4 regions of the Vibrio sp. 1978 genome follow, and region 2 is predicted to be linked to each of the others. Evidence: predicted binding sites of a transcription regulator. Region 2 holds the regulator's gene; each other region holds the start of a gene.
The links. Region 2 encodes PurR, which represses purine synthesis genes. Its sites were predicted from a motif close to TNANGNAAACGTTTNCNTNA; they were not measured.

Region 1 (4,812 bases), on a different contig from region 2:
GAAACGTGAGGAACACGCGACTCAACGTAAGCTTAATGCCCACAACCCAAGTCCGGAACGCCGCCCAGATAAAAAGCAGCGCCGAGACATCATTAAGTTCAAACACCAATAAAAGCCGGAATTACCAACGAGGAAAACACTCCATGGCAAATAATGTTTTAAACCGCTACCTATTCGAAGATCTTTCAGTACGTGGCGAGTTGGTACAATTGGATGAAGCGTACCAACGTGTTATCTCCAGCAAGGAATATCCGGCAGCAATAGAGAAACTGCTGGGTGAGCTACTCGTTTCAACTACTCTTTTAACTGCCACTCTTAAGTTCGAAGGTTCGATCACCATCCAGCTACAAGGCGACGGTCCTGTGTCTCTTGCCGTTATCAACGGTGACCATAACCAACGTGTTCGTGGCGTAGCTCGCTGGGAAGGCGATGTTGCCGATGACGCAAATATTCACGATCTAATGGGTAAGGGCTACCTTGTGATCACCATCGAACCGAAAAACGGCGAGCGTTACCAAGGCGTCGTTGGACTAGAAGGTGACACTTTAGCAGAAGTGCTAGAAGGCTACTTTGCAAACTCAGAGCAGTTAAAAACGCGCCTATGGATCCGCACTGGTGAGCATGAGGGCAAAGCACACGCAGCAGGTATGTTGATTCAAGTGATCCCTGACGGCACTGGCTCTCCAGATGATTTCGAACATCTAGAGCAGCTCACTGATACAGTAAAAGATGAAGAATTGTTTGGTTTAGAAGCGAACGAGTTATTGTATCGACTATATAACCAAGACAAAGTACGTCTGTACGAGCCGCAACCTGTCGAGTTCCATTGTGGCTGTTCTCGTGAGCGTAGCGGTGCAGCAATCATCACCGTTGAGAAAGCTGAAATTTATGACATTTTGGCAGAAGTTGGATCAGTTTCTTTACATTGTGATTACTGTGGCACAACTTATACGTTCGACGAATCTGAAGTCACTGAACTGTATGCACAAGCTTCTACGGACAAGAAAACCCTGCATTAATTTACATAGCTTATCAAGCACGTAATTTACCCTACAAAAGGCCAGCTTAATGCTGGCCTTTTTGTGATCAACCCCTCGTAATAACTAGCCTCAAGCGTAATAAAACAACTGCTTAATTTTAAACAATTAATAATGATTTTGCCCTAGCGCAAAGGATTGCGTGCACGATAGACTATTCCCACCAATATGTGACGGGTTACCTAAAACCTTATTGAAATCATGGGCAAATTTTGAGCTATCTCCCTGTTTTCTCCCCGCCCCGTTGCTAGCATGGTGAGCAGATTAAAATTAAAACATTCTTACAAAATCCCTACAAAATCCTTATAAGGAGCACCTATGACCGTTATGGAACATACTAAGGCTGCAACACTTGATCTAACCAAGCACGGACTGCATAACGTAAAAGAGGTTATTCGCAACCCAAGCTACGAAATGTTGTTTGAGGAAGAAACGCGTGAAGACCTAACCGGTTATGAGCGCGGCGTGGTTACTGAACTAGGTGCGGTTGCCGTTGACACTGGCATCTTTACTGGTCGCTCACCAAAAGATAAATACATCGTCAAAGACGCTACGACAGAAGAACATATGTGGTGGACGTCTGATCAAGTGAAAAATGATAACAAGCCAATCACTCCTGAAGTGTGGGACGAGCTAAAAGAACTGGTCACAAACCAGCTTTCTAACAAACGCTTGTTTGTTGTTGACGGTTACTGTGGTGCAAACCCAGATACACGTTTGAGCATTCGTGTTATCACAGAAGTCGCATGGCAAGCGCACTTCGTTAAAAACATGTTTATTCGCCCGACAGAAGAAGAGTTAGCGACATTTGAACCAGACTTCGTAGTAATGAATGGCGCAAAATGCACTAATCCAAAATGGGAAGAGCAAGGCCTGAACTCAGAAAACTTCACCGTATTTAACCTAACTGAGCGCATGCAACTTATCGGTGGTACTTGGTACGGCGGTGAAATGAAGAAAGGTATGTTCGCCATGATGAACTACTTCCTTCCACTAAAAGACATCGCATCAATGCACTGTAGCGCTAACATGGGCAAAGATGGCGATGTAGCGGTATTCTTCGGTCTATCTGGTACGGGTAAAACGACCCTGTCGACTGATCCTAAACGTGCGCTAATTGGTGATGATGAGCACGGCTGGGATGATGACGGTGTCTTCAACTTCGAAGGTGGTTGTTACGCAAAAACCATCAAACTTTCGAAAGAAGCGGAGCCGGACATCTACAACGCAATTCGTCGTGATGCACTGCTAGAAAACGTAACAGTACGTGGCGATGGCTCTATCGACTTTGATGATGGTTCGAAAACAGAAAACACACGTGTTTCTTACCCTATCTACCATATCGATAATATCGTTAAGCCAGTATCAAAAGGCGGTCACGCGAATAAAGTGATCTTCCTATCAGCCGATGCATTTGGCGTACTGCCTCCAGTATCTAAATTGACACCCGAGCAAACTAAGTACCACTTCCTATCAGGCTTTACCGCCAAACTAGCGGGAACAGAGCGCGGTATTACTGAGCCAACACCAACTTTCTCTGCTTGTTTCGGCGCGGCGTTCCTAACGCTTCACCCAACTAAATACGCAGAAGTACTGGTTAAACGCATGGAAGCAGCGGGCGCTGAGGCTTACCTAGTGAATACTGGTTGGAACGGCACTGGCAAACGTATCTCTATTCAAGATACACGCGGAATTATTGATGCAATTCTTGATGGTTCGATTGAAGATGCACCAACTAAGCACATTCCTATCTTCAATCTTGAAGTACCAACGTCACTACCAGGTGTGGATCCAAGCATTCTAGACCCTCGCGACACGTACGTTGACCCACTTCAGTGGGAAAGCAAAGCGAAAGATTTAGCAGCGCGCTTTATCAATAACTTTGATAAGTACACAGACAACGCTGAAGGTAAATCTCTGGTTGCGGCTGGTCCTCAGATTGATTAAATCGAGTAACAGCGACGTCGCGTAAACTCAGTGAAAAGTTGGCATTAACTTATCACCTTTACGTAGGCCAAGTTACAAAAATTGCTTCAAGCCCCTCTTTTGAGGGGCTTTTTATTGAATACCACAGAATATTGATACAAGCTAAAGCTTATCTAGTTTTATTTAATAACACACGTAGGTTCTAGCAAAGATGAAAACAGCGCGTCGAGTTCTACTTCTGTTACTGGTTATCTTAGTTACCATTCCGGCCGCTACGATTGCGCTGCTAACAACATCTTACGCGGACGCAACCTGGCGCTTGCTGTCAAACACCTTTTCTCTTCCCTTCCGGGCCGAAAGCGTGCGTTATGGCTTTCCCTATCACCTAACTTTACAACGCGTGAACACCAGCGGAGACGATGCGTCTTACATCGAGCAAGTCGATTTATGGATGAATCCCGATGTTTATCGCGATGGTAAATGGATCGTTGATAGTTTATTGATTGATGGTATGAGCTTGCAGTATGGCGCACCAAAGCTCCCACCTTTAGACAACGTTTTATTCCATCAAATCGCGCTCAAAAATATTGATTACGCCGACGAGCAGTACTCTGCCAATGGCATTGACCTTCAAATTCAATCACCACAATGGAATGGTCAATTAATACCATATGGCGAAGTTCAACTTGCGGCCGACCAACTCTATTGGAATGGCGAAGCCTTTAATCAAGTCTTAGTCGATATAGACTACAAACCGCAAGACAGTACGCTTTATGGCACCTCTTTTAACTGGCGTAACAGTCAAATATCTGGGCAAGGGGAGCAGTATCCTCAAGGCTGGTCTTTAGTAAATGTGACCATCAACAAGCTGAAACTGAGTAATACGCAGCGCCAATCACTGCTTGCAAAACCTTGGCACGATCTACCATTTAGCATTAATCATATTAATAGCTTAGATTTGCTTAACGCCGATATTGAATGGGGCGACTGGCACTGGCAGAACTTGGATCTTTCTGTGGAAAACGCCACACTGCCACTGTCTCTCTGGAAGACAAAAGCTCAAGTGTCATTGCAGGCGGATAGCGTTCGATTCCAGCAGCAAACCGCAATAGAGCCACGTTTGAGTGCCGCTATCGAGCCAGGAGTAATCCAGCTCAACGAGCTCAGCTTAGATTGGCAGCAAGGTCGAGTGCAAGTTTCTGGATTGTTCACGCCAACACAATGGAAGCTCAAAGAAGCCTCTATTCAAGGCCTCAAGTGGGCAACACAGCCAGAAGACAACCTAAATTGGTGGCACGCCGCCACCAGCGAGTTAGAGCATGTTGCAATCGAACGACTCGACATTGAGCGCAGCCAAATTATCCAGCTATCTCACGAACCTTATTGGCAACTTTCCGGTTTAAATATCGAAGGGCAACAGCTTGATATTAAACAGTCGGCTCAACGTTGGGGCCTTTGGCAAGGCGAATTGGAAGTCAGCGTTGTCAACGCCAGCTATGACCAAATACTCACGTCTCACGCAGCACTTGCCATGCAAAGCAAAGATGGCTTTTGGCAATTGACTCGCCTTTTTGCGCCACTCGAGCAAGGCTACGTAGAAGGCATCGGACAAATAGATTTGAGTACCCCGAGCCAACCTTGGGCGCTCAACGTCAATGCTGATGGTATTCCCTTATCGCTCTTCCACGATTATTTTTTACCCGACACACTGGCTATTGATGGTTTTTCCGATCTCAGCCTCGATCTACAAGGGTTATCAGGTGATCGCAACATGCTGGCCTACAGCTTATCGGGTGAAGTGGAAGCCAATCTCCGAGATACCCGCTTGAAGTCCCAAGCGGATCATTCG
Region 2 (4,812 bases):
CTGAGGAAATGGAAAAGTTGATGGCTGAATTTGGCGTTCAAGTAGACGAAAACCTAAAGGAACCTGCGGATCACTTAGCCGTTGAGCTCGACTTTCTCGGGAACATGATTATCCGCTCAAACGAGCTTGAACAAGAAAAACACATGGAAGAAGCCTTCGTTAAACAAAACGACTTTATCCAGCAACAATTGATGTCTTGGTTACCTCAGTTTTCAGACAAATGTAAAAAATTCGACGAATTTGGATTTTACTCGAGTGTCGCGAAACTATTAGTTGCATTTTGTAAACTAGACAGCGCCTACCTTCTTGGTGAATAATTGCCGCCTATTTTTAGGGAGCCTGCCTATCGGGCTTCCTGTATGCCTGAAAGTGACCAATTGTAAGTAACTTGGGTATAATATTCGTTTGCCTTAACTTAGCGCAAAGACGCTTGGTTATTTAGCAGTCAAAATGTGACTTCAAATACACAAATCTCTTGCTGAAAACATTGCTAGTCAGTCCACATAGGGCTAAAATGTGAGCGCAAACGATTAAATATGATTTATATGTAAACCGCTGAAATATAGCGGTTTTTGTGTTTTCTTAACAGGTTGATGGCAATTTCTCATCAGATAGAAAAAAGATAAAATTCATCGACCGATGCTGCTACGCACCCTTTTGTCGCACTTGGATCAACCGCTGCCGAGACACTTAGCGCCAATTTTAGATTGCTAGGTGTGAAACCATTAGAGCATCAGGTACATCCAATACGACATATTTCAGTAGCTCGATACAGGACACCATTTATGGCCACGATAAAAGACGTTGCTCGCTTAGCCGGCGTTTCCACTACGACAGTTTCGCACGTTATCAATAAAACGCGTTTCGTTGCAGAAGCAACGCAAGAAAAAGTAATGAAAGCCGTTGACGAGCTGAATTACGCGCCAAGTGCCGTTGCACGCAGCCTAAAATGCAACTCAACTCGTACGATTGGCATGTTAGTAACTCAATCAACTAACCTATTTTTCTCAGAAGTGATTGATGGCGTTGAGAGCTACTGTTACCGCCAAGGCTATACTCTGATTTTATGTAACACAGGCGGGATTTACGAAAAACAACGCGATTACATTCGTATGCTGGCTGAAAAGCGCGTTGATGGCATCCTAGTGATGTGTTCTGACTTAACCGAAGAACTAAAAGAGATGCTTGACCGTCATGCGGACATTCCTAAAGTGGTCATGGATTGGGGCCCAGAGAGCTCACAAGCAGACAAGATCATGGATAACTCAGAAGAAGGTGGCTACATTGCAACCAAACATCTGATTGACAATGGCCATACGGATATCGCTTGTCTAAGCGGTCATTTTGAAAAGCTTGCTTGCCAAGAGCGCATTGCAGGTTTCCGTCGCGCAATGAGCGAAGCGAACCTAGCTGTAAATGAAGACTGGATCCTTGAAGGTAACTTTGAATGTGATACGGCCGTATTAGTTGCAGATAAAATTACCGCAATGGACAAGCGCCCGACGGCGGTATTCTGTTTTAACGACACAATGGCTCTAGGCCTAATGAGCCGCTTGCAACAAAACGGGATCAAAATTCCTGAAGATATTTCAGTGATCGGCTACGACAACATCGAGCTTGCAGAATACTTCTCTCCACCGCTAACGACTATCCACCAACCTAAACGTCGTGTTGGTAAAAATGCATTCGAAATTCTACTTGAGCGTATCAAAGATAAAGAACACGAAAAACGAATTTTCGAAATGCAACCTGAGCTTGTAATTCGAAATACTGTGAAAAAAATGAACTAAATTTTACTGTATTTAACCGTGTTAAATAAGCGCTCTACAGGGGCGCTTATTTTTTTGGAAAAATTAAGCATTCTCTAATACTTCACACCGCTCTAATAACAATTGACTAACGTTAACTCCCTGTTTTATATAAATGTAATATATATTAAGAACTCCTTTTCAAAGGCCAATTTGCACCTTTCCATATGCAAAATAGAGCATTCAATCTATCATTTTTATTGAACCAAAATCACATTTTTAACGCTAAACCGTGATGTTAATTCAATATAAGAAGTATGCTCATTGTGTCACGCACAGGGCAAACCATTCGAAAGAGTGGGACGCAAAGCCTCCGGCCTGAACCATATTACGATATGGAAGGTAGCGGGGTTACCGATGGCAAGTGTGTAAGCAATGACTTTACTCTGTAATGACATTGTTTTTACGCATGTTTGCTACTCTCTCGGACCTGACTTTTGGTGGCGTAATATTAATTACACCGAGATAACAAAACATGGATAAACCGATACTCAAAGACTCTATGAAGCTATTTGAGGCACTTGGTAATATCAAGTCGCGCTCAATGTTTGGTGGCTTCGGACTATTCGCTGATGAAACAATGTTTGCACTAGTGGTAAACAATCAGCTTCATATCAGAGCAGACCAAAAAACTTCATCTGACTTCGAGAAACAAGGGCTAAAGCCTTACGTTTATAAAAAACGTGGCTTCCCAGTCGTTACAAAGTACTACGCTATTTCCAGCGATTTATGGGAATCAAGCGAACGCTTAATCGAAGTAGCGAATCAATCATTGAAAAAGGCAAAGCTTGAGAAAGAACAGCAAGCAAGTACAAAGCCTAACCGTTTGAAAGATTTGCCTAACTTACGACTGGCTACCGAGCGCATGCTAAAAAAAGCCGGCATCGAATCCGTAGAGAAGCTTGAAGAGGAAGGTGCGCTTAACGCCTATAAAGCGATAAGAGATACGCACTCTGCAACCGTCAACATTGAGTTGCTATGGGCACTAGAAGGTGCTATCAACGGCACTCATTGGAGTGTGGTACCTCAAGCTCGCCGAGATGAGTTGATGAACGGCCTCCAATAAAAGTCGGCCTAAAAACTATCTTGTAAAACCGCAGTCTAATCTGCGGTTTTTTTGTGAAATTTTTTCGGTTTTCCTACTGTCTTATTACATATATCCCAAATTGGAATCAAAATTATGAATAAGAAACTGATATTAGGTCTCATCCTACTAGCGGCTATCGTCTTTTTAGGTATTAACTTTGGCCAGTATTTAACCTTAGAGAATGCAAAAGCCCAACAAGAAGCACTAACTACATACATCGATCAGAATTTTGTATTCTCGGCTGCGATTTACTTTTTTACCTACATTGCAATTACCGCTTTTTCTATCCCAGGAGCGGCAGTAGTCACCTTACTTGGTGCAGCCTTATTTGGTTTTTGGACAAGCTTGCTACTTGTTTCTTTCGCTAGCACTATGGGGGCAACACTGGCCTTCTTGAGCAGCCGATACTTATTGCGTGACTGGGTACAAAACAAATTCGGAAATAAACTCAACGCAATTAATCAAGGTGTTGAAAAAGACGGAGCTTTTTATCTATTTTCCTTGCGTCTAATCCCTGTATTCCCTTTCTTTCTAATCAACTTACTGATGGGCTTAACACCGATGTCTATAGGTAGATTTTATCTCACTAGCCAAATAGGTATGCTGCCAGGCACAGCCGTATATCTGAATGCAGGTACTCAATTAGCAACAATTGAAAGCCTATCGGGCATTGTTTCACCCGCAGTATTAGCGTCTTTTGCGCTATTGGGACTATTTCCAATCATCACTAAATGGGTTATGAATAAAGTAAGGCCGACACCAAGTCAGCAAAACTCGTAATTGGTGAAGTGGGTGTATTGATGAAAATATTTATCGCTAAAAACCCAGCAGAAGCACACATTGTATGTGAGCTGCTTAAAGTGGAACAAATTTACTGTGAAGTTCGTGGAGAAGGTATTTTCGGCTTAAAAGGAGAACTGCCGTTTGGTGATGATACCGATCCTTATGTGTGGCTTTTTGACACTGCACAAAAGATGAAAGCTGAAGAAATAGTAAAAACATATCGAAAACAATCCGATAGGCATGAGTATCAAGATTGGCAATGCCCAAAATGTCATGAAATAAACGAAGGGCAATTTGGTGCATGTTGGCAATGTGGATATCAACTAGGAGAGCTATAGCGGCTCTCCTATTCAGTGGATGTACTCAGTTCTAAGCACATACAGCTTGCTGTTTAATAAACTCGATGGAGTGTTGATTGAAGTCTTCTGGACGCTCTACATTGCATACATGACCACAATTCGGGATTTCTCGTAGAATGCTGAGTTTATGTGCTGCAACCATTTCTTTGACAGGTTTAATAAACATGTAATCCCTGTCGCCCATTAAGTAGAGAGTCGGAATGGGTAACTCTCGATCTTTAAAATATTTCATTAACGGATTTACATCAGCAGCAAGAATAAACCAACGTTTAAATTCTTTTTGGCAAAGCTTCTTGGCTTCGCGAATAAAAAGGTGGCGAGATTCTCGTTGGCTTCTTTGAGGCATAACAATATAAGCGAACAGTTTGTAGAGCCACATGTACGGTAGGATATGCTTACAAAAATTACCTAATTTCACTAATATCTGAGAACGAGTGTTAAGCCTTGTGACAGCACCGCCGAGCACCATCGAACGTACGCGCTCTGATGACAATTCAGCAAGGTTTCGAACAATAATAGTACCAAGCGACATACCGACAAAATGAGCGGATTGGATCTTTAAATGGTCCAATACTTTCAAAATATCTTGGGTAACTTCCGTAAAGGTATAACGACTAGCAATGAGCTCTTTAAGTAACTGATTTGACTTTCCATGACCTCTTAAATCGATCAGCAATAAGTTAAAGTGTTGCTTGTAAGCTTTAATTTGCTTGAACCAGATAGAAGAGCTACCACCAGCACCGTGCACAAATACAACCCACTCATTACTAGTAGG
Region 3 (4,812 bases), on a different contig from region 2:
GGGCTTGATTGATTCTTGCTTGGCTTGATTATTTGATGCCAGCGAAATCGCGTAGAAGTGCAGCTTTGTCTGTCGCTTCCCACGGGAATTCTTCACGACCGAAGTGACCGTAAGCCGCTGTCTTCTTGTAGATAGGTTGAAGAAGGTTAAGCATTTCTTGTAGACCGTATGGACGTAGGTCGAAGAATTGACGAACCGCTTCAATGATGATGTCGTGAGATACTTTCTCAGTACCGAACGTTTCCACCATGATAGACGTTGGATCAGCAACACCGATTGCGTAAGAAAGTTGGATCTCACAACGGTCAGCCATGCCTGCGGCTACGATGTTTTTCGCTACGTAGCGTGCTGCGTATGCTGCACTACGGTCAACTTTTGATGGATCTTTACCAGAAAACGCACCGCCACCGTGACGAGCTGCGCCGCCGTAGGTATCTACGATGATCTTACGACCAGTTAGACCACAGTCACCCATAGGACCGCCGATTACGAAGCGACCGGTTGGATTAATGAAGAAGTTTGTTTCTTTGTTGATCCACTCAGAAGGTAGCACTGGCTTAATGATCTCTTCCATTACCGCTTCACGCAGGTCTGAAGTTGAGATTGAGTCACAGTGTTGAGTTGAAAGAACAACCGCGTCGATACCAACGATGTTACCTTGATCGTATTGGAATGTTACCTGAGATTTTGCATCAGGACGCAACCAAGGTAGTGTGCCGTTTTTACGAACTTCTGCTTGCTTTTGAACAAGACGGTGAGAGTAAGTAATTGGCGCTGGCATTAGTACTTCAGTTTCGTTACAAGCGTAACCAAACATGATGCCTTGGTCGCCTGCACCTTGTTCTTTAGGGTCAGTTTTATCAACACCTTGGTTGATATCTGGCGACTGTTTACCGATTGTGTTTAGTACCGCACAAGAATCTGCGTCAAAGCCCATATCTGAATGTACGTAGCCGATTTCACGAACGGTTTCACGAGTTAACTCTTCGATGTCTACCCATGCTGAAGTCGTGATTTCACCACCCACCATTACCATACCGGTTTTAACGTAAGTCTCACATGCAACACGAGCCTTTGGATCTTGCTCTAGAATCGCGTCAAGAACCGCATCAGAAATCTGGTCTGCAATTTTATCTGGATGACCTTCTGATACTGACTCAGAAGTAAACAGGTGCTTAGCCATGTTAGCTCCACTATATCTGGTTTAAAACTGGGGAATGATAAACTCTCCAGCGCAAATTAATACTAATTTTTGTAGGTGTATCTACATCTAGACGTCTATTCTAAATTTGATTGCTCGAATTACAAGCTCTTTTTTGGTTTTTGTTATAACCAAACGTTTGCCTGATTTATTGATAATTTTAAGAACTTCGAACGATTTGGCGCGAAAGGTGCAATATTTGTGAGGTTTTGGACTGGAAAACGTTTGCACACCCAACAGGGCTTTGAGAGAATTATGACCTACTTTTCGTTTCGCTTAATGTACTCAGGAGCAGACATGTCGTCTCGTAAACATCTTGCCAATGCAATTCGTGCTCTAAGCATGGATGGTGTTCAACAAGCTAACTCAGGCCACCCAGGCGCACCAATGGGTATGGCTGATATCGCTGAAGTTCTTTGGCGCTCTCACCTAAACCATAACCCTTCAAACCCAGAGTGGGCCGACCGCGATCGCTTTGTGCTGTCAAACGGTCATGGGTCAATGCTTATTTACTCTCTACTGCACTTAAGCGGTTACGAGCTATCTATTGACGATCTGAAAAACTTCCGTCAATTGCACTCAAAAACCCCAGGTCACCCAGAGTACGGCTACGCGCCTGGTATCGAGACAACAACTGGTCCTCTAGGTCAAGGCATCACTAACGCTGTTGGTATGGCGATCGCAGAGAAAGCACTAGCGGCACAGTTCAACAAAGAAGGTCACGATATCGTTGACCACTTTACGTATGTGTTCATGGGTGACGGCTGTCTAATGGAAGGCATCTCGCATGAAGCATGCTCTCTTGCTGGGACGTTAGGTCTAGGCAAACTGATCGCGTTCTGGGATGACAACGGCATTTCTATCGACGGTCACGTTGAAGGCTGGTTCTCTGACGATACACCTAAGCGTTTTGAAGCGTACGGCTGGCATGTAATCCCAGCAGTCGATGGTCACGACTCAGACGCGATCAACGCAGCAATTGAAGCAGCAAAAGCGGACCCACGTCCTACGCTTATCTGTACCAAAACAATTATCGGTTTCGGTTCTCCTAACAAGTCTGGTTCGCACGACTGTCACGGTGCACCACTAGGTCACGATGAAATCCAAGCGGCTCGCGAATACCTAGGTTGGGAGTACGGCCCATTTGAGATCCCGGCAGATGTTTACGCTGAGTGGGATGCAAAAGAAGCGGGCGCCGCGAAAGAAGCAGCTTGGAATGAAAAATTCGAAGCATACGCTGCAGCTTACCCTGCAGAAGCGGCAGAGCTTAAACGTCGTCTAAACGGCGAACTTCCTGCACAGTGGGAAGAAAAAGCGAACCAAATCATTGCCGATCTTCAAGCAAATCCAGCGAACATTGCATCACGTAAAGCGTCGCAAAATGCACTAGAAGCGTTTGGTCAAATGCTTCCTGAGTTTATGGGTGGTTCTGCTGACCTAGCGCCTTCTAACCTGACCATGTGGTCTGGTTCTAAGTCTCTAGAAATGGAGGACTTCTCTGGCAACTACATCCACTACGGTGTGCGTGAATTCGGTATGACCGCTATCATCAACGGTATCGCATTGCACGGTGGTTTCGTTCCTTACGGCGCAACATTCCTAATGTTCATGGAATATGCTCGTAACGCAATGCGTATGGCTGCGCTGATGAAAATTCAGAACATCCAAGTTTACACGCATGATTCGATCGGTCTTGGCGAAGATGGCCCAACTCACCAACCTGTTGAGCAAATGGCGTCTCTACGTGTAACTCCAAACATGAGCACATGGCGCCCATGTGACCAAGTTGAGTCTGCAGTTGCATGGAAACTAGCGATTGAACGTAAAGATGCACCAACTGCACTTATCTTCTCTCGTCAAAACCTAGCGCAACAAGAGCGTACTGCTGAACAAGTCGCAGACATCGCGAAAGGTGCTTACATCCTGAAAGATAGCGAAGGTAAGCCTGAGCTAATCCTTATCGCAACAGGTTCTGAGGTTGAGCTTGCAGTGAAAGCCGCTGAGCAACTAACTTCAGAAGGCAAGAAAGTACGCGTTGTTTCAATGCCATCAACAGACGCATTCGACAAACAAGACGCTGCTTACCGTGAATCTGTACTGCCATCAGACGTAACGGCACGTATCGCTATTGAAGCGGGCATTGCGGATTTCTGGTACAAGTACGTAGGCTTCGACGGTCGCATCATCGGTATGACAACATTCGGTGAATCAGCACCTGCTGGTCAGCTATTCGAGATGTTTGGCTTCACGACTGAAAACGTAGTGAACACAGCTAAAGAATTGCTAGCGTAATTGCAGGACCATCTAAACAGTCGAACGTAAACGACAACTGTTAGATGCTAAAGTTAGAAAGGCCATCATTATGATGGCCTTTTTATTTTTGTCAGGTTTTCCAACCTTGTGGAATGCTTTGGTGAATGCAGTCTAAAAGTACGGATAAGCGCAGTGGTGGTCGTCCTGCTGGTGTATAGCAGTTAATGGAAATAGGCTCAGAAAGCCAACCTTCTAAGCATGGTGTGATTCGCCCTGGGTGATGTTTCTCATAGCCGCATGCTGTCCAAGTCGGCAGCAGTCCAATACCATGACCATTCGCGATACTGTCTATTTGCATTGCTATGTTGTCGCTGTATAAGCGACTAACAAAGGGTTCTAAAAAGAACTCACCGTGTTGAGGGTGTGCTAGCATCAATCCATTTTCTTGCACTGAACCAAAATCGATCCATGGATGTGCTTCAAGTTCTTTGGGGTGCGGTATAGGCCCATGTTGTTTTAGATAATTTGGAGAGGCAAAAGGCGTATAGCGAAATACCCCCAGCACTTCTTTTCGCCAGTCTAGCTCTTTACGTTCACCGAGCCAGATGAACAAATCTGGGTCATGATGCGCCTCAGAAAAGTCACTGGTAAGTTGAACTCTAACATCGGGATTATCAGCAAGAAAACGATTGAGTACGCCGCCGAGCCAGCTTCTAACTAAGGCAGTGTGACAAACAATATGCAGTGGCCCTGAAACTTGGTTCGTTAAACCTTGAAGTGCATCATAACTCTCTTCACTTAACTCAAGAATCTGGCGGCTGTAGTGGGCAAAGATCTCTCCAGCTCTTGTCAGAACTAATCGATTACCTTGTCTGGCGGTTAGAGCCTGACCGAAGTCTTCTTCTAATTGTGCCAAGCGACGACTTAGCGTTGATTTTGGCTGATTAAGGGCTTTAGCAGCGGCTGTCAAACTTTTATGCTGATTGAGCGCATCAAAGGCTCTAATTGATGCTAAGTCGTGCATATTTCTTTTACTCCTTACTGCGTTATGTACGAGTTCCATAAATGGAAAGAACCGTTCCATAACTCTCACTATGCATCTCATTCTATTTGTGAATAATTCACTTTCGAAAATAATAATCATTATCAATTATGGAGATGTAGATGTCTACTCTTAGACTGCCAGTTATTACCGCAACTGGTATTTTAGCCTTCGTCAGTGTCCCTCATGTTTTTGCCAATGATGCAGTTTCTAAAATGGAAACAGTGGTTGTAACTGCATCAAGCTACGAGCAATCTCAAGCGGACGCGCCTGCAAGTATTAGTGTTATTTCACGTGAGGAGTTGGACTCCCGTTA
Region 4 (4,812 bases), on a different contig from region 2:
CTAACTTGTCATCACGTACTAACGCTTGCATTGCATCAAAGAAGCCTTTTAGCTGCTCTGCATTATCTACGTCAGCAGGTTTGTCACCCAGCTGTTTGTATACTTGTGCCAATGCTGTCGCACCTAAGCGGTTTTTTCCGTTACCCAAGTCAACAAGAACTAGAGAAGTATTTCCTTTGTCAGTGCGTAGTTGTGGAGTCACGGTCTTACGTACGTCTTCCACACGACCAAATGCCGTGATAACTAGCGACAGTGGAGAAGTAACTTCTTTGCTCTCGCCGTTTTCTTCCCACTTGGTTTTCATCGACATGGAGTCTTTACCAACTGGGATAGTCAAACCTAACGCAGGACACAATTCTTCACCAACCGCTTTCACTGCTTCGTAAAGACCCGCATCTTCACCTGGGTGACCCGCTGGAGACATCCAGTTCGCAGACAGTTTAATATGTTTAATATCACCGATGTCTGTTGCCGCAATGTTCGTTAGTGACTCACCAACGGCTAGGCGAGCCGATGCACCAAAGTCTAGTAATGCAACTGGCGTGCGCTCACCCATCGACATTGCTTCGCCATGGTAAGTGTCGTAGCTTGCCGCTGTTACTGCGCAGTTTGCTACTGGTACCTGCCAAGGGCCAACCATTTGATCACGAGCAACCAGGCCCGTTACTGTTCGGTCACCGATAGTAATTAGGAATGTTTTTTCTGCAACAGCAGGAAGACGAAGTACGCGATCCACCGCTTCATTAAGCTCAATACCATCACGAACAATGGCAGGGCTTTCCACTTTTAGTGTGGTTGCGTCGCGGTGCATCTTCGGTGGCTTACCAAGCAGGATATCCATTGGCATATCGATCGGCGTATTGTCGAAGTGAGAATCTTCTAGCGTTAGATGACGCTCTTCTGTCGCCACACCCACCACTGCATACGGTGCGCGTTCACGCTTACAGATTGCGTCGAATGCTTCCATGTTTTCTGGCGCTACCGCTAGAACGTAACGTTCCTGTGATTCGTTACACCAAATTTCCAGTGGGCTCATGCCCGGCTCATCGTTTGGTACATCGCGTAATTGGAACTTACCGCCACGCTCACCGTCGTCGACGAGTTCAGGCAATGCGTTAGAGATACCGCCTGCACCCACATCGTGGATAAATGCGATTGGGTTGTCGTCGCCTAACTGCCAACAACGGTCGATCACTTCCTGACAGCGACGTTCCATCTCTGGGTTTTCACGCTGTACTGAAGCGAAGTCCAGATCTTCTGCTGACTGACCAGATGCCATGGAAGATGCCGCACCACCACCAAGACCGATGTTCATTGCCGGACCACCAAGTACGATTAGGCTCGCACCCACTGGAATCTCTTTCTTCTGCACGTGTTCATCGCGGATGTTACCCATACCACCAGCAATCATGATTGGTTTGTGGTAACCACGAATTTCTTCACCCGCATGAGAAGTGACTTTTTCTTCGTAAGTACGGAAGTAACCCAATAGATTTGGACGACCAAATTCGTTGTTGAATGCCGCGCCTCCTAGAGGACCTTCAAGCATGATGTCTAACGCATTTACAATACGACCCGGCTTGCCTAAGTCGGTTTCCCATGGCTGTTCAAAACCAGGAATACGTAAGTTAGAGGTTGTAAAACCAACCAGACCCGCTTTTGGCTTACCGCCGATACCCGTCGCGCCTTCGTCACGGATTTCACCGCCTGAGCCAGTCGATGCGCCCGGCCATGGAGAGATTGCCGTTGGGTGGTTGTGCGTTTCTACCTTCATCAAGATGTGCGTATCTTCATGGTGGTACGTGTATTGACGAGATTTAGGGTCAGGGAAAAAACGCCCCGCTTTAGAACCTGTCATAACGGCTGCGTTGTCTTTGTATGCAGACAGCACATAGTCAGGTGTCGTTTCAAAAGTGTTTTTGATCATTTTGAACAAAGACTTAGGTTGATCTACCCCGTCGATAGTCCAATCTGCGTTAAAAATTTTGTGGCGACAATGCTCTGAGTTCGCCTGAGCAAACATCATCAATTCAATGTCGTTTGGGTTACGCCCAAGCTTGGTAAAGTTCTCGACCAAGTAATCAATTTCATCTTCTGCGAGTGCCAAGCCAAGGGAAACGTTTGCCTCTTCAAGCGCAAGACGACCGCCAGCTAAGATATCAACATGTGCGACAGGCTTAGGCTCTGCAACAGTAAATAATGCTGATGCGGCTTCAAATTCTGTGAATACTGTTTCCATCATGCGGTCGTGAATTAACGCTTTAACAGCGTCAGCTTGAGCTTCTGAGAGAACAACTGAAGATTCGACATAATAAGCCGTACCACGCTCTAGACGTTTCACTTTATCCAGACCACAGTTAACAGCGATATCGGTAGATTTAGAAGACCAAGGCGAGATAGTGCCTGGACGAGGCGTAACAAGAAGTAGAAGACCTTCTGGCTCATGCTCTTCGATGGTTGGGCCGTAAGTTAGTAACTTTTCAAGTTTTTCTAACTCTTGGTCATCAAGGTCTGACTTTAGATCGGCAAAGTGCATAAACTCGGCATAAATGCCAGTTACAGGCAGATCTTGTTCACGACAAAGTTCCAGTAGTTTATTAACACGAAACTCAGAAAGAGCTGGGGAGCCACGCAAAATTCTCATGTGCTTAGGTCTCTTATGCAATTGATTAAGGTGATATTGGAATAAATTCAGACACTTAAAATAAGCCCTGTCGAACCTATGCCGATTCCACCTCGTCATTGCGAGCGCATTATATAGTAATTGTTTTTGTGATGTAACACCAAAAGCAACCGTTTGCGTCATTTTTTTTGTCAAATTTGAATTACAACTAAAATGTCGATAAAACACACAATGTCACGTTATAAGTGTGTGATTCACTTTGCCCCATGAGCTCGCTTTGATATAAAGGCAAATAGAAATTTTCCAAGATGTACCTATTAATGCAAATAAGTCACTTCAACCGGCTCAAGCGCAGTGCTCTAATTTTAGTTTCTGTTCTTTTGCTCTCAGCTTGCCAGATTGAGTCGGAGCCCAAAAGTGAATTTGAAAAAATTCAAGAACGTGGTGTGCTTCGTGTTGGCACGCTAAACAATCAGCTTTCCTACTACATAGGTCCCGATGGTCCCGCAGGGTTGGATTACGAATTGGCGCGTCAGTTTGCGGAACAGCTCGGCGTCAAACTCGAGATTAAACCAGCCTTTCGCCAGGCTGAGCTTTTTCCTGCTCTTAAGAAAGGAGATATCGATATCATCGCTACGGGTTTAAATCAAACGTCACAAGCAGTCAAACGATTTAGACCAGGCCCTGCCTATTATTATGTAAGCCAACAAGTGGTATATAAAAAAGGGCAACTTCGACCACGTGATATCGAACAACTCATTGAATACCAAGCCTCGAAAGACGACGAGTCCGACGAAGATACAAATGCAGGCGCTCAAACATTAAAGATCGTTGAACAATCGCAATATGTTCCGACCCTAACAGCGTTAAAGAAGCAGTATCCAGAACTTCAGTTTGAAATTGTTGGTGATGCTGACACGAGAGACTTACTCAAATACGTATCGACGGGTGAGTTACGTTTTACTGTGACTGATTCGGTGGAACTTTCCCTTGCTCAACGCCTTTACCCCGATCTTGCGCTCGCGTTTGAACTTACAGAAGATCAACCAGTATCTTGGTTTACTCGACGCTCTGAAGACGAAAGTTTGTATGCGATGCTGATAGAGTTTTTCGGTAACATCAAACAATCAGGAGAACTGTCCACCCTCGAAGAAAAGTACATTGGTCATATTGAAGCATTTGACTACGTTGATACTCGCGCATTCATTCGAGCTCTGGATGACAAATTGCCTAAATGGGCACCTTTATTCCAAAAATACAGCGAAGAGTTCGACTGGCGCTTAATTGCAGCATTGGCTTATCAAGAGTCACATTGGAAACCAACAGCAAAATCGCCAACGGGTGTTAGGGGGATGATGATGCTTACTCTGCCAACAGCGAAAAGCGTCGGGGTAACAAACCGTTTAGACCCTGAGCAATCTGTTCGTGGTGGTGTCGAGTACTTACGTCGCATTGTAGGTCGCGTGCCTGATAGCATCAACGAGCATGAAAAAATATGGTTTGCGTTAGCTTCATACAATATTGGTTACGGCCACATGATGGACGCACGACGACTCACCAAAGCACAAGGTGGCGATCCGAACGCTTGGGCCGATGTAAAAGATAGGCTGCCTTTACTGCGTCAGAAGCGCTATTACAGCCAAACTCGCTATGGGTACGCCAGAGGCGATGAAGCGCGTAATTACGTAGAAAATATTCGACGTTACTACCAATCCATCATTGGTCATGTCAGCCAACAGCCAGCGATTGATGAGAATAGCGATGACTTGCAAGTGATTCCGCCGCTCAACCCCGACATTTTGATATCGGGCGCAGTAGAGACCGTCGTAGAACAAGTCTCTGGCGCTTCTGACGTCACGGTTGAAGAAGACACCGAACAAGAAAGCATTGAAGAATAAACCCGCGGTAAACTAAAAAATGACGAGCCTATGAAGCTCGTCATTTTTGTTGAGTCCTAACGAAAACTTATCTAGACTCCAATATTCTGAGTGACACCAACCACACTCAACCATTCCTTTGGTTGGTCGCCTTTTCTTCATCGTTAGTAAAACTGATTGCTTTGTAACAGGTTACTTTACAACCACATGGTTTAGCTCACTTGATGAAGCGGCGCTTTCGGCTACACTCTGCCGAAATAACGTCACTCCTATTATTAAGCATCGTATTGAAATTGTTTGCTGGCTCTGTGC

Region 1: a site for PurR is predicted at 1,164-1,183, ahead of pckA (phosphoenolpyruvate carboxykinase (ATP)). Genes of this name have one in related genera too.
Region 3: a site for PurR is predicted at 1,329-1,348, ahead of metK (methionine adenosyltransferase). Genes of this name have one in related genera too.
Region 4: a site for PurR is predicted at 2,786-2,805, ahead of purL (phosphoribosylformylglycinamidine synthase). Genes of this name have one in related genera too.

What each region holds. Positions count from the first base shown of each region.
Region 1 covers NZ_JAWPOP010000006.1:98,954-103,765, reverse strand. The annotation lists gene hslR (ribosome-associated heat shock protein Hsp15) at 1-112, shown strand, start outside; gene hslO (Hsp33 family molecular chaperone HslO) at 144-1,019, shown strand; gene pckA (phosphoenolpyruvate carboxykinase (ATP)) at 1,356-2,984, shown strand; gene R8N49_RS08260 (AsmA family protein) at 3,175-4,812, shown strand, end outside.
Region 2 covers NZ_JAWPOP010000003.1:320,358-325,169, forward strand. The annotation lists gene torD (molecular chaperone TorD) at 1-317, shown strand, start outside; gene purR (HTH-type transcriptional repressor PurR) at 786-1,790, shown strand; cyclic di-GMP riboswitch class I at 2,078-2,167, shown strand; gene R8N49_RS05215 (TfoX/Sxy family DNA transformation protein) at 2,284-2,874, shown strand; gene R8N49_RS05220 (TVP38/TMEM64 family protein) at 2,989-3,675, shown strand; gene R8N49_RS05225 (DUF2007 domain-containing protein) at 3,696-4,016, shown strand; gene R8N49_RS05230 (alpha/beta fold hydrolase) at 4,048-4,812, opposite strand, start outside.
Region 3 covers NZ_JAWPOP010000002.1:18,853-23,664, forward strand. The annotation lists gene metK (methionine adenosyltransferase) at 29-1,183, opposite strand; gene tkt (transketolase) at 1,499-3,493, shown strand; gene R8N49_RS02095 (LysR family transcriptional regulator) at 3,585-4,478, opposite strand; gene R8N49_RS02100 (ligand-gated channel protein) at 4,619-4,812, shown strand, end outside.
Region 4 covers NZ_JAWPOP010000022.1:75,429-80,240, forward strand. The annotation lists gene purL (phosphoribosylformylglycinamidine synthase) at 1-2,644, opposite strand, end outside; gene mltF (membrane-bound lytic murein transglycosylase MltF) at 2,944-4,521, shown strand.